2 regions of the Bacillus halotolerans genome follow, and region 2 is predicted to be linked to the other one. Evidence: riboswitches for the same ligand, from Rfam matches in the RefSeq annotation. Region 2 holds a riboswitch; the other holds the start of a gene.
What was found. Region 2 has a riboswitch for S-adenosylmethionine ahead of DIC78_RS01580 (phosphoadenylyl-sulfate reductase). Riboswitches for the same ligand answer to the same signal wherever they lie in the genome.

Region 1 (7,645 bases), 240 kb from region 2:
ATAGCGAAAAGCACATTGTCATGAACGGGACGTTTTCCATCGGCTGCCCCGGCGATACACAAGGAGATACATATCTGACAGCAGATGAAAAGCGTGTCAACGAAGAATCTGTTCACGACCTGAAAGCAGAGGCTCCTTGCCAATTTGCGCTTTATCCGATGAATGAGCCGAATTATATGGACATCATCATGAAAGCTGTTGAAATCGCTAAGGCTGACGGCACCTTTGTACAGGGTGTTCATTACGCAAGTGAGGTAGACGGAGATGCACACGACGTGTTCCGGACACTGGAAGCCGCTTTCCGCATGGCAAATCAGCAAACAGCCCATGTCACCATGACCGTGAACTTCTCGGCAAACAGTCCATCAAGAAAACAGAAAGCAGGGATAAAATGAAAAGCTGGAAAGTAAAAGAAATTGTCATCATGTCTGTTATCAGTATTGTTTTTGGCATTGTGTATTTAGTATTCACCCATTTCGGAAACGTACTTGCAGGGATGTTCGGGCCCATCGCTTATGAACCGATTTACGGCATTTGGTTTATCGTGTCAGTGATTGCCGCGTACATCATTCGTAAACCGGGCGCGGCCCTTGTTTCAGAAATCATTGCAGCTCTCGTTGAATGTTTGCTGGGAAATCCTTCAGGCCCGATGGTTATCGTTATCGGCATTGTTCAAGGTCTCGGAGCAGAAGCTGTATTTCTTGCGACACGCTGGAAAGCATATTCCCTTCCTGTGCTGCTTCTGGCGGGTATGGGGTCTTCGGTGTCCAGCTTTATTTATGATTTCTTTGTTTCCGGTTATGCGGCGTACTCACCGGGCTATCTGCTCATTATGCTTGTGATCCGTCTCGTTTCAGGTGCGGTCCTGGCCGGCCTTCTCGGAAAAGCTGTCAGCGATTCTCTCGCATATACGGGTGTCTTAAACGGAATGGCACTCGGAAAGGAACTGAAAAAGAAAAGGAAACGGAAACGGGTATCAAATCATGCAAGCCTATAACAAGTTGCTTTCGGTTGACCGGCTTAGCTTTTCATATGAAGAAAACGAGAAACCGATTTTTCAGGATATAACGTTTGAGCTCCAAAAAGGAGAATGCGCTTTATTGTTAGGGCCGAGCGGGTGCGGAAAAAGCTCGCTTGCCCTCTGTTTAAACGGGCTTTACCCTGAAGCTTGCGACGGGATGCTGTCTGGGCATGTATTCTTATTTCAAAAAACGATCACTGACGCTGAAACCTCTGAAACAATCGCTCAGCATGTCGGAGTCGTCTTTCAGGACCCTGAGCAGCAGTTTTGTATGCTGACAGTAGAGGATGAAATCGCCTTTGGATTGGAAAATCTGCAAATCCCCCAAGAAGAAATGGTGAAGAAAATTGATGACGTTCTGGAAAAATTACACATCACTCATGTAAAGGAAAAAACGATTTCCACTCTGTCAGGGGGACTGAAGCAAAAAGTCGCGCTCGCCTGTATTTTGGCGATGGAGCCTGAGCTCATTATTCTGGATGAACCGACTTCCCTTTTAGACCCTTATTCAGCACGGGAATTCGTTCAAATGATCAAAGAGCTTCAGCAGGAAAAAGGCTTCGGCCTTCTCGTGATCGAACATCAGCTTGATGAGTGGGCGCCTTGGGTTGAAAGAACAATCGTACTGGATGGAGCAGGCAAGAAAGCCTTAGACGGGCCGACTAAGGATATGTTTCAGCATCACTCAAACATGTTAAGAACAATGGGAATCGCTGCGCCAAAAATTTGTGGCTTACAAGAAAACGTGAGCATACCGTTTACATTGTCAAAAGAAACGCTGTTCAAGGAACCCTTCCCTGCTGGGCCTGCTGAAGAAGCGGCGGTTCTTTCTGCTGAACACGCAGTGCAGGTCCAGAGCTTATCGTTTTCAAGAGGACAGCAGACCATTTTCAAAGACATCAGTTTTTCATTGCGTGCAGGCTCTTTGACGGCACTTGTCGGGCCAAACGGCACAGGAAAATCTACGCTGTTGTCTGTTCTCGCCCGTTTGCTCAAACCGAAAAGCGGCAAGATTCTTCTGCATGATAAGCCGCTGGAGTCTTACAAAGAAAAAGAGCTTCGCAAACAAATGGGATTGGTTTTCCAAAATCCAGAGCACCAGTTTGTGACTGACACAGTATATGATGAGCTGCTGTTCGGCCATGCGGCAAATGCCGAAACCGAGAAAAAAGCGCAGAACCTGCTGCAGCGTTTCGGCCTTGCACATTTGGCGGACCACCATCCGTTTGCGATCAGCCAAGGGCAAAAACGGCGGCTGAGTGTCGCCACAATGCTGATGCACGATGTAACGGTTTTGCTTTTAGACGAACCGACCTTTGGCCAAGACGCCAAAACAGCCGCTGAATGCATGGAAATGATTCAGCATATCCAGACAGAAGGCACCGCTGTCCTCATGATCACACACGATATGGAGCTTGTATCTTCATATGCTGACAGCGTGCTTGTGCTTCACGGCACACATTTGGCCTTTGACGGAACACCGGAACAATTATTTTCTAGGGAAGCCGAGCTCGTCCAAAAAGCAAAGCTCACCCTCCCCCTTCGATATGAATGGATGACATACCAGCAGGAGGTGCGTGATGAAGCAGCCGTTACATCTCATTAACCCGGCAGTAAAAGCAGCGGCGGTTTTTTGCTGTGTCGTCATGCTGTCGTTTATTTACAATCCTTACACACCGGCGTGCTTTTATATCATGATTGTTGCGGGTGTCCTGTTTGCGGCCAGAATACCGCTGAAAAAATGGCTTTTGTTCACGATTCCGTTTTTGATTTTAGCATTCGGCTGCGTATGGACAGCCGCTGTTTTCGGCAAGATTCCGACGACCGCAGATAATTTTCTGTTCCAAGCCGGCCCTTTTTCGATCAACAGTGAAAATGTGGCTGTCGGCATCTCACTCGGGTTTCGTATTTTGTGCTTTTCTGCCTTATCAATGATGTTTGTTTTTACAACCGATCCGATTTTATTTATGCTGAGTCTTGTGCAGCAGTGCAAGCTGTCCCCGAAGCTTGCATATGGCGTCATTGCCGGATTTCGTTTTCTCCCTCTGTTAAAAGAGGAGGTCCAGCTGATCCAGCAGGCACATAAAATCCGAGGCGGGGCGGCGGAAAATGGCTTAAAAGAAAAAATAAACGCGTTAAAGCGCTATACCATCCCGCTATTAGCAAGCGCGATCAGAAAAGCGGAACGAACAGCTCTTGCGATGGAATCAAAAGGATTTACAGGCAGCCGAAACCGGACGTATTACCGGTCGCTTACCGTCAGCCCGCGCGACTGGCTGTTCTTTTTCCTCATTCTCTTGTTATTCGCAGGATCTTTTCTTGTGTCTTTATGTTTTACCTCATAGAAAAAGCCGCTATGTTGAATAGCGGCTTTTTTATTATTGATGATAGTTCAATGCTTGGGCAAGATTGGTTTTAATATTAATGTTCGTAAAATCAATTCCAAGCTGTACAGCGGTTTGCGCAATTTCTGGTCTGATTCCAGACAATGTGGATCTGACACCGATTAAAGTAAGCGCCTCAATCAATTTAAAGATTTGGTGCGCCACCATTGTATCAACAACGACGACACCTGAAAGATCGATCAACAGATGCTCAACGCGTCTTTTCGCACATGCATTAAGCGTGTTCTCAAGAATAAACTTTGCCCGTTCAGTATCAATATCACCGACAAGCGGCAGCAGAGCTGTCGTTTTGCTCAGAGTAATGACAGGCGAACTTAATTCCAGTATCATTTCTCTCTGGGCATTTAATTGCTGTTTTGCATTCGATTCAGCGTGATCGACGAATGTATAAATGGTAAAATCAAAAACTTTCACAATCAAATCGGCCCATTTTTGTTTCTCTCCCGGTCCAAATGCCGACTCGTTTTCTTCTGCGAACTTCTCAAAATACTTCGTATATAATCTTCGGTTTCTCATAAACTCACGGATGACGTATTGCACCGGGGTATCGAGATGTTTTTGATCATTCGTCAGCTCAATAACCCATTGTTGAAATTCATCGAGAAATTGTTTTTCCGGTAAAACATACATGTAATTCAGATGCCGGTAGAACTCTCTGTCCTGCTCTTTCAGCTCCTCGGTTACAGTTGCATTATGTAAGGCATAAATCGAATTCGGATCGCTTTCCTCCATTGTGTCAATCCATTCCTCGGCCATTTGTTCTACATGCTCAGAAAAAAACGCAAATATTTTTTCATTCAGTTTCATCACACTGCTCCTTTCCCAACTTCTATTATAACTTGACTGACAGCTGAATCCCAGCCATACACGCTAGAGACATCCATTATTTTGAAAATTACTAATCCATTGGATTGTATCCTATTTTTTCAAAATGCTTCAAACGACACTGTCCGAGCGGCTGCTTTTTTCATATAATGTGAGATAACACCCTTGTATCCACTTGCAAGCATAAAAAAGGAGGGCTTTTTTATGAATGGTGAAATCCGCTTGATCCCGTATGTGACGAATGAGCAGATCATGGATGTGAACGAGCTTCCTGAGGGTATTAAAGTGATTAAGGCGCCAGAAGTGTGGGCAAAAGGGGTTAAAGGCAAAGACGTAAAAATTGCTGTATTGGACACCGGCTGCGATACGAGCCATCCCGATTTGAAAAACCAAATCATCGGCGGAAAGAATTTCACAGATGATGACGGCGGCAAGGAAGATGCCATTTCCGACTACAACGGACACGGCACACATGTTGCCGGAACGATTGCGGCTAACGATTCAAACGGCGGCATCGCCGGGGTTGCGCCTGAGGCAAGCCTTTTAATTGTAAAGGTGCTTGGCGGTGAAAACGGCAGCGGAAAGTACGAATGGATTATTAACGGCATTAACTATGCTGTTGAGCAAAAGGCTGATATCATCTCAATGTCCCTTGGCGGACCGAGCGATGTGCCTGAACTGGAGGAAGCGGTCAAAAACGCCGTCAAAAACGGAGTGCTAGTCGTTTGTGCTGCGGGAAATGAGGGTGACGGCGACGAACGCACAGAGGAGCTTTCCTATCCTGCTGCGTATAATGATGTAATTGCGGTTGGATCTGTTTCAGTAGCGCGTGAATCGTCAGAATTTTCAAACACAAACAAAGAGATTGATCTTGTTGCACCTGGTGAAAACATTTTATCCACTCTTCCCAACAAGAAATACGGGAAGCTTACCGGCACTTCAATGGCTGCCCCTCATGTCAGCGGAGCGCTTGCTTTAATTAAAAGCTTTGAAGAAGAATCTTTTCAAAGAGAGCTCTCTGAATCTGAGCTTTATGCGCAGCTGATCCGCAGGACACTTCCGCTCGATATCGCAAAAACATTGGCCGGGAATGGATTCCTGTATTTAACCGCTCCTGATGAGCTATCGGAGAAAGCAGAGCAGTCACATTTACTGACCCTATAATATTATTTTTCTCATATAATATATACTGTAATTTGTAAAAAAAATTTCAAAATCTTTGTTGACAATGATTTTGAATTGCTGTTAAGATTACCAACAAATGATTCAACTTTTCAAAAAATTAATAACATTTTCTCTTATCGAGAGTTGGGCGAGGGATTGGCCTTTTGACCCCAACAGCAACCGACCGTAATTCCATTGTGAAATGGGGCGCACTGATTTTCGCGCCGAGATTTATATCTCTTAAGGCACGGTGCTAATTCCATCAGATTGTTTCTGAGAGATGAGAGAGGCTGTATGTTTTGCAAAAAAGCCTCTTTCTCTCATGGGAAAGAGGCTTTTTAGTTGTGAGAAAACCTCTTAACAGCCTGTATCCGCGGGTCAACAAGAGTGTTTTACATATAAAGGAGGAGAAACAATGACAACAATCAAAACATCGAATTTAGGATTTCCAAGAATCGGACTGAACAGAGAATGGAAAAAATCGCTTGAAGCGTATTGGAAAGGAAACAGCGATAAAGATACGTTTTTGAAGCAAATCGATGAATTATTCTTATCCGCAGTGAAAACGCAAATTGACCAGCAGATTGATGTTGTGCCTGTTTCTGATTTCACACAGTATGATCATATTCTTGACACTGCGGTCAGTTTCAACTGGATCCCGCAACGCTTCAGACACCTGACTGACAGTACAGATACATACTTCGCCATCGCCCGCGGAATAAAAGACGCCGTATCAAGTGAAATGACAAAATGGTTTAATACAAACTACCATTACATCGTGCCGGAATATGACGAGAGCCTAGAGTTCCGCCTGACAAGAAACAAACAGCTTGAAGACTACCGCCGAATCAAACAGGAGTACGGCGTTGAAACAAAACCTGTTATCGTCGGCCCTTATACGTTCGTCACGCTTGCAAAAGGCTACGAGCCATCTGAAGCTAAAGCAATTCAAAAACGTCTCGTGCCGTTATATGTACAGCTTTTAAAAGAGCTTGAAGAAGAAGGCGTAAAATGGGTTCAAATTGATGAACCTGCGCTTGTCACCGCTTCAGCTGAGGATGTACGCGGCGTAAAAGAGTTATTCGAGAGCATCACAAATGAGCTTTCTTCCTTGAATGTGCTTTTGCAAACGTATTTCGATTCTGTTGATGCTTATGAGGAGCTTATTTCTTATCCTGTACAGGGTATTGGGCTTGATTTCGTTCATGATAAAGGCAGAAACCTGGAACAGCTTAAGACACACGGCTTTCCGAAAGATAAAGTGCTGGCAGCCGGTGTCATAGACGGACGCAACATTTGGAAAGCTGATCTTGAAGAACGCCTGGATGCCGTGCTTCATATCCTCAGCATTGCACAGGTTGATGAATTGTGGATTCAGCCTTCCAGCAGCCTGCTTCATGTTCCGGTAGCGAAACACCCAGATGAGCATTTGGAACAAGATCTGCTGAACGGATTGTCCTACGCGAAAGAAAAACTGGCAGAGCTAACAGCTTTAAAAGAAGGCTTAGTATCAGGCAAAGCCGCCATCAGTGAGCAAATTCAGCAAGCGAAAGCGGACATCAAAGCGCTCAAACAATTTGCAACAGGAGCCAATTCTGAACAAAAGCAAGAGCTGGAACAATTAAGCGATAAAGACTTCAAGCGCCCCATTCCGTTTGAAGAACGCTTAACCCTGCAAAATGAATCTCTCGGACTCCCGCTTTTGCCGACAACAACAATCGGAAGCTTCCCGCAGTCTGCTGAAGTACGCAGCGCACGCCAAAAATGGCGGAAAAACGAGTGGTCTGATGAACAATACCAAAACTTTATCAACGCGGAGACGAAAAGATGGATTGATATTCAGGAGGAATTGGATCTTGATGTTCTTGTTCACGGTGAATTCGAACGGACAGACATGGTTGAATACTTTGGTGAAAAGCTGGCCGGCTTCGCCTTTACGAAGTACGCCTGGGTTCAATCATACGGTTCACGCTGTGTACGCCCGCCGGTCATTTATGGAGATGTAGAGTTTATTGAACCGATGACAGTGAAAGATACTGTATACGCTCAATCGTTAACATCCAAGCATGTAAAAGGAATGCTGACAGGTCCTGTTACGATTTTAAATTGGTCCTTCCCTCGGAACGATATCTCGAGAAAAGAAATCGCATTCCAAATCGGACTCGCCCTCCGCAAAGAAGTAAAAGCGCTTGAAGACGCGGGCATTCAAATCATTCAAGTCGATGAGCCA
Region 2 (7,645 bases):
TTTCCATGGAAGAACGAATGGGCTGCGGTATTGGTGCATGCTTCGCCTGTGTGTGCCATACAAACGAAAGTGAGACATCCTATGTAAAGGTATGTCTTGACGGACCTGTATTTAAAGCTCAGGAGGTGGCGCTGTAATGCTAGAGGTGAAATTGCCGGGTCTGGATTTGAAAAATCCGATCATTCCCGCATCAGGCTGCTTCGGTTTTGGAAAAGAGTTTGCGCGTTTTTATGATTTGTCTTGTCTCGGAGCAATCATGATCAAAGCTACGACAAAGGAGCCCCGCTTCGGGAATCCGGCGCCTAGGGTAGCTGAGACTGGCGCTGGTATGCTCAATGCAATCGGTCTGCAAAATCCAGGGCTGGAAAGCGTCTTAGAAAATGAGCTGCCATGGCTTGAGCAATTTGATACGCCTATTATTGCCAATGTCGCCGGTTCACAGGTCGAGGATTATGTTGAAGTCGCAGAACTTATCAGCAAAGCGCCTAATGTCCATGCGCTTGAATTGAACATTTCCTGTCCGAACGTCAAAACAGGCGGAATTGCTTTTGGCACAAATCCTGCCATGGCTGCTGATTTGACGAAGGCTGTTAAAAAAGAGTCAGATGTGCCTGTATATGTGAAGCTTTCTCCGAATGTGGCAAACATCACAGAAATTGCGGTAGCGATCGAAGAAGCGGGTGCGGATGGTCTAACGATGATCAACACATTAATCGGCATGAGGCTCGATTTAAAATCAGGAAAGCCAATATTAGCCAATAAAACTGGAGGGCTTTCGGGTCCTGCTGTAAAGCCTGTTGCCATCCGCATGGTGTATGAGGTCAGCCAGGCTGTCAGCATTCCGATTATCGGGATGGGAGGCGTTCAGACGGCCGAAGACGCATTGGAATTTCTTCTGGCTGGAGCAAGTGCGGTTGCTGTCGGAACAGCAAACTTCGTGAATCCTTTCACATGCCCTGACATCATTGAGCAGCTCCCAGCTGTTTTACGCCAATACGGCTATGAATCTGTTGAAGAATGCATCGGAAGGAGCTGGAATCATGAAAAACAACCTGCCCATCATCGCGCTTGATTTTGCATCAGCTGAAGAAACATTGTCGTTTTTAGCGCCTTTTCACAAGGAACCGTTATTTGTGAAGGTTGGAATGGAGCTTTTTTATCAAGAAGGCCCGGCTATCATTGCACAATTAAAAGAAAGAAACTGTGAGATCTTTTTAGATTTAAAGCTACATGACATTCCGACCACGGTGAATAAAGCAATGAAGCGGCTTGCCTGCCTTGGAGTCGATCTCGTCAATGTTCACGCAGCCGGAGGCAAAAAAATGATGGAAGCAGCTCTGGAAGGCTTAGAGGAAGGCACGCCGGCAGGAAAACAACGTCCGTCACTTATTGCGGTAACCCAGCTGACAAGCACTTCTGAACAAATGGTGAAGGATGAGCTGCTGATCAGAAAGCCTCTCATCGACACGGTTGTACACTACAGCAAACTGGCGGAGAATAGCGGACTTGATGGAGTGGTGTGCTCTGTTCATGAAGCGAAAGCCATTTACGAAGCAGTGTCGCCGTCGTTTTTGACGGTGACCCCGGGTATCCGTATGTCAGCAGACACTGCGAATGATCAAGTCCGCGTTGCAACGCCTTCTATAGCAAGAGAAAAAGGGTCATCAGCAATTGTTGTGGGACGCTCTATTACAAAAGCTGCAAATCCGCTAAAAGCCTATGAAGCTGTCAAACTCGAATGGGAGGGAATCAAACAATGAAACAAATCATCGCAAAACATCTATTAGACATTCAAGCTGTATTTTTACGCCCGAATGAGCCGTTTACATGGGCGAGCGGCATATTATCCCCAATTTATTGTGACAATCGCCTTACCCTTTCTTTCCCAGAGGTAAGAAATGATGTTGCTGCAGGCATCAGCAAGCTTATCCAGGAGTATTTCCCGGAAGCTGAGATGATCGCAGGAACAGCGACAGCAGGTATCCCTCATGCGGCATTGGCGGCTGACCGTTTGAACCTGCCGATGTGTTATGTGAGAAGCAAACCAAAAGCACATGGAAAAGGCAATCAAATTGAAGGTGCAGTTCAAAAAGGCCAAAAAACAGTTGTCATAGAAGATTTAATTTCCACAGGGGGCAGCGTACTCGAAGCTGCAGCAGCTCTGAAAACCGCTGGCTGTGAAGTGCTTGGTGTGGTATCAATCTTTACGTATGGACTTCCTAAAGCGCAGGAAGCGTTTGCTGAGGCTGGTCTTCCATACTACTCGTTAACTGATTATGACACACTGACAGAGGTTGCACTTGAGAATGGAAATATTCATTCAGATGACCTGAAAAAGCTGCAAACATGGAAAATGAATCCCGAGTCAAAAGATTGGTTTAAAAATTAAAAAATAAATTTCAGTATTGTGAAGGGCTTTAATGCCTTGCCACGATTGAAAACAGGCCCTTGGGTCTGTTTTTTTATTAATCCTATAAAAAAACTCGGGTTGACTTATGTTAGAATTGTGCTAAAATTTACTACAAATCTGAAAAACTTATCAAGAGCGGCTGAGGGACTGGTCCTATGAAGCCCGGCAACCTGCACAATGTGTAAGGTGCTACTTCCAGCAAAATGTATTCCATTTTGAAAGATAAGGGCTACATGCAGTTCCTGTCTTTCTTTCCGCCGGATTGAAAGTTTTTTATTTTAAGAGGGGCTGTTTACGGAGATAACAGCAGCCGCATCACATTACAATTGGGAAAGACAACCGGCAGAAAGCTACTGTTTGTTTGTCTCCGAAAGGAGGAAAGAAGAAATGTTAACGTACGATAATTGGGAAGAACCAACGATTACATTTCCGGAGGACGATCCTTATAAAGGGGCGCTGTCAGTTTTAAAATGGGCTTACGGCCATTACGGCAATCAGCTTGTTTATGCCTGCAGTTTCGGAATTGAAGGAATCGTTCTGATTGACTTAATCTATAAAGTGAAAAAAGACGCAGAGATTGTATTTCTCGATACAGGGCTTCATTTTAAAGAAACCTATGAAACGATAGAACGCGTGAAAGAGCGCTATCCCGGCCTCAATATCATCCTGAAGAAACCGAACCTTACTCTTGAGGAACAGGCGGAAGAACATGGTGATAAACTGTGGGAAAGAGAGCCGAATCAATGCTGCTATCTCAGGAAGATCGTTCCTTTAAGAGAGGCGCTTTCCGGCCACCCGGCATGGCTTTCCGGCCTGCGCCGCGATCAAGGGCCAAGCCGTGCCAATACGAATTTCTTAAACAAAGATGAGAAATTCAAATCAGTAAAAGTTTGCCCGCTTATCCATTGGACTTGGAAAGACATTTGGAGATACACCTCTCGGAATGAGCTGGACTACAATCCGCTCCACGATCAAGGGTATCCAAGTATCGGCTGCGCGCCTTGTACGTCACCTGCATTTACCGCAGAGGACCTGCGCTCAGGCAGATGGAACGGTATGGCGAAAACAGAATGCGGACTGCATGAATAAGGAGCTGCAAAATGGAATTAGCCGCTATTTTATTTAGCTTGTTTTTCGCAGTGAATATTGGCGCAAGCGGCGCTGCAGCTTCAATGGGAGTTGCTTACGGCTCTGGGGCCGTCAAAAAGAAAACCTACGCTTTGATCATATGTGCCGTTGGTGTTCTGGCCGGGGCTGTCATTGGCGGGGGCGAAGTTGTGAAAACCATCAGCTCTGGGATTATCCCGGAACAGACGATCACGCTGACGATTGTTTGCATCATTATCGGGGCTGCTGCACTGTCGCTTTTTACAGCTAATCTGCTCGGCATTCCTTTATCGACAAGTGAAGTCACGGTCGGGGCGGTTGTCGGTGTGGGCGTTGCGTACAAAGTATTGTTTGTAAACAATCTTCTGATTATTGTTTCATTTTGGATTTTCGTTCCGCTGTTCGCTTTTGGTTTTACATTTTTTGTAGCAAAGCTGTTTCGTTATTTTAAAATCGAAATTACGTCTTCCCGTAAACAAAACATCCTTGGCATCCTTTTGCTATGCGCTGGTTTTTTTGAAGCATTTTCTGCGGGCATGAACAATGTAGCGAATGCTGTTGGACCGTTAGTGGCTGCCGGCGTACTGGATGTAGCGAAAGGAACCCTGTATGGGGGAGTTTTTGTAGCCCTGGGCGCACTGATATTAGGCCGCAGGGTGTTAGAAACAAACGGGAAGAAAATCACGCGGTTTTCAAAAGGGGAAGGCATTCTCCTATCCGGAACAGGAGCAGGGCTGGTGATCATCAGTTCTTTATTTGGAATGCCGGTGCCCTTGGCGCAAGTAACGTCATCGTCTATTATCGGAATAGGCATGGCGAAAAACGGACCAAACGTATTTCATAAACAGGTCGTTCAAACGATGCTGAAAGTATGGATCGTATCGCCGTTTTTATCTTTATCCATCTCCTATCTGCTTGTATCTATGTTTTTAAAGGCGGATTATTATTCAATCTTTATCATGGTAAGTGTGCTTTTAGCGGCAGGCGGTGCCGTCAGCCTGACAAAAGCCATTCGTAAAGAGAGACGCTCTGTCCACGATCAAGGCGGGGGAATCTAACTATTAATCTGAGTTATTTTATCTGTTAACTAGGAGGAAATGAATATTATGAGCTTAGCACCACATGGAGGAAAACTGGTAAACCGAGTAAATGAGTCATATGAGGTAAGCGGCATTCAGAAAGAAATTGAACTTGATTTGATTTCTTTTGCCGACCTGGAATTGATCGGAATCGGCGGATACAGCCCGATCGAAGGCTTCTTTAATGAGAAAGATTACGTATCTGTTGTTGAAAACATGCGTCTTGCTTCTGGTGTTGTATGGTCTATTCCGATCACGCTGCCGGTAGATGCACAAAAAGCAGCCGAACTGTCAGTCGGCGAAACAGTAAAATTAACGTATGACGGAGAAACATACGGCGTTATCCAAATCGAAGACTTATACGTGCCTGACAAACAAAAAGAAGCTGTTAACGTGTATAAAACGGATGATCAGGCTCATCCGGGGGTAAAAAAGCTGTTCAGCCGCGGTGATACATATGTCGGCGGTCCGATCACACTGATTAAAAAAGCTTCCAAACAATTCCCTGAGTTTACATTTGAACCGACGGAAACAAGACGCCAGTTTGCAGAAAAAGGCTGGGAAACAATTGTCGGTTTCCAAACGAGAAATCCTGTTCACAGAGCGCATGAATATATTCAAAAAACGGCTCTTGAGACAGTGGACGGTTTGTTTTTAAACCCGCTTGTCGGCGAAACAAAATCTGATGACATCCCCGCTGATGTCCGGATGGAAAGCTATCAAGTGCTTCTTGACAACTATTACCCGAAAGACCGTGTCTTCCTTGGCGTTTTCTTGGCTGCAATGCGTTATGCCGGTCCGAGAGAAGCGATTTTCCATGCGCTTGTCAGAAAAAACTACGGCTGCACGCATTTCATTGTCGGCCGCGATCACGCCGGTGTCGGTGACTATTACGGCACGTACGAAGCCCAGGAGTTGTTTGACACATTTAAACCTGAAGAACTCGGCATTACACCGCTGAAATTCGAGCACAGCTTCTTCTGCGAAAAATGCGGAAATATGGGAACGGCAAAAACGTGTCCGCATGGCAGAGAGCACCACGTGATTTTATCAGGCACCAAGGTAAGAGGGATGCTGAGAGACGGTGTACTGCCGCCTGCAGAATTCAGTCGCGCAGAAGTTGTAGAGGTGTTAATCAAAGGCATGAAGAAAAAAGAAGAAGCAGGCGTTTCTTAAGGGGGACTGGCAGTGACAAATCGCGATATCGTATGGCATGAAGCCTCTATTACAAAAGAAGAGTATCAGAAAAAAAACAAGCATAAAAGCTCCATTCTCTGGCTGACGGGCTTAAGCGGATCAGGCAAATCAACCATTGCCAATGCTGCTGCGAGAGAACTTTTTGAGCAAGGCTACCAAGTTATTGTGCTGGATGGTGACAACATTCGCCACGGTTTAAATAAAGATCTCGGTTTTTCTGATGAAGACCGAAAAGAAAACATCCGCCGAATCGGAGAGGTAGCGAAACTTTTTGTGCAGCAGGGCACCATTGTCATTACTGCTTTTATCTCTCCTTTCCGTGAGGACAGAGACCAGGTTCGCCAGCTTGTGGAAGCAGGCGAATTTAACGAAGTTTATATTAAATGCGACCTCGATATTTGTGAACAAAGAGATCCAAAAGGGCTCTACAAAAAAGCAAGAAACGGAGAAATTCCGTTCTTCACAGGCATTGATTCTCCATATGAAGAACCGGAAGCTCCTGAGCTCGTCCTTGACTCAGGACAATATGATCGTGAAGAGTGCAAAAATCAGCTGATCGAGTTTGTAAAGCAGCAACTGAGCTAAACGCCGCTCAGCTGTGTTCTTCTCAGATGCCGAAAATGCAAACAAGAACAACATCACAGCGAACGTTCTGGAAGAACTCGAATAGATCGGGGGAAAGACGATGGGGAAAGTATATATTGTAGGAGCGGGTCCCGGAGATCCTGATCTGCTGACAATTAAAGCGCTGAAAGCCATTGAAAAAGCTGATGTAATCCTATATGACAGATTAGTAAATAAAGAGATTTTGCATTATGCCAAGGAGCAGGCGGACCTGATCTACTGCGGGAAGCTTCCAGATTTTCATACAATGAAGCAGGAAACCATCAATCGGTTTCTTGTGAAGTATGCGCAAAAAGGGAAAACCGTTGTCAGATTGAAAGGCGGAGACCCATTTGTGTTCGGCAGAGGAGGGGAAGAAGCGGAATGCCTTTCTGAAAATAGCATTCCGTTTGAAATTGTCCCCGGTATCACATCGGGAATCGCGGCGGCTGCTTATGCCGGGATTCCTGTCACTCATCGGGACGCGGGCTCTAACGTGGCTTTTGTAACGGGGCATTATAAAAAAGAAGAGGATTTTGAGGAAAAGTGGAAAGCGCTGGCCACAGGGATTGATACACTTGTCATCTATATGGGCATTAAAAATGTGCAGCAGATCGAAAAAAAACTCCTGGAAAACGGCCGGGACGGTTCTACTCCGGCAGCGTTTATTCATTGGGGAACAACGGACAAGCAAAAATCTGTTTTTTGTACAGTTGACACCCTTTCAGAAACGGTGAAAAAAGAAGACATTAAAAATCCGAGTTTAATTGTTGTTGGAAATGTTGTAAATTATCACTATAAGCTGGAATGGTTTGAATCTGAGCTGAAAAAACAAGATTTAAGCGAGGCGTTGTAAATGAAACAAGCGATTTTATATGTCGGCCACGGCAGCCGGGTAAAAAAGGCTCAGCAAGAGGCCGCTGCATTTTTGGAAGGATGCAAAGCGCACATCTCTGCCCCTGTTCAGGAAATCAGTTTTTTAGAGTTGCAGGAGCCGGCAATTGAGACAGGGTTTGAAGCATGTGTGAAGCAAGGCGCCACTCATATCGCAGTGGTGCCTCTGCTTCTTTTAACGGCTGCTCATGCAAAACATGATATTCCGGAAGAAATTGCCCGTGCCGCATCCCGGTATCCTTCAGTCCATATCTCATACGGAAGTCCGATTGGGATTGACGAAGAAGTTGTCAAAGCTGTCTATCATCGTGTTAAAGACATAGGCGTTCCGTACGAAAACGCCAAGGTTGTGCTC

Region 1: another riboswitch for S-adenosylmethionine. It lies ahead of metE (5-methyltetrahydropteroyltriglutamate--homocysteine S-methyltransferase); the one in region 2 lies ahead of DIC78_RS01580 (phosphoadenylyl-sulfate reductase).

The regions. Positions count from the first base shown of each region.
Region 1 is NZ_CP029364.1:592,815-600,459, forward strand. It holds gene DIC78_RS02810 (HMP/thiamine ABC transporter substrate-binding protein ThiU) at 1-395, shown strand, start outside; gene DIC78_RS02815 (ECF transporter S component) at 392-997, shown strand; gene DIC78_RS02820 (ABC transporter ATP-binding protein) at 984-2,627, shown strand; gene DIC78_RS02825 (HMP/thiamine ABC transporter permease ThiX) at 2,602-3,366, shown strand; gene rsbRB (RsbT co-antagonist RsbRB) at 3,400-4,233, opposite strand; gene isp (serine protease Isp) at 4,456-5,415, shown strand; SAM riboswitch class I at 5,547-5,702, shown strand; gene metE (5-methyltetrahydropteroyltriglutamate--homocysteine S-methyltransferase) at 5,831-7,645, shown strand, end outside.
Region 2 is NZ_CP029364.1:350,915-358,559, reverse strand. It holds gene pyrK (dihydroorotate oxidase B electron transfer subunit) at 1-137, shown strand, start outside; gene DIC78_RS01595 (dihydroorotate dehydrogenase) at 137-1,072, shown strand; gene pyrF (orotidine-5'-phosphate decarboxylase) at 1,041-1,760, shown strand; gene pyrE (orotate phosphoribosyltransferase) at 1,757-2,389, shown strand; SAM riboswitch class I at 2,534-2,639, shown strand; gene DIC78_RS01580 (phosphoadenylyl-sulfate reductase) at 2,798-3,499, shown strand; gene cysP (sulfate permease) at 3,511-4,575, shown strand; gene sat (sulfate adenylyltransferase) at 4,624-5,772, shown strand; gene cysC (adenylyl-sulfate kinase) at 5,785-6,378, shown strand; gene cobA (uroporphyrinogen-III C-methyltransferase) at 6,479-7,252, shown strand; gene sirB (sirohydrochlorin chelatase) at 7,253-7,645, shown strand, end outside.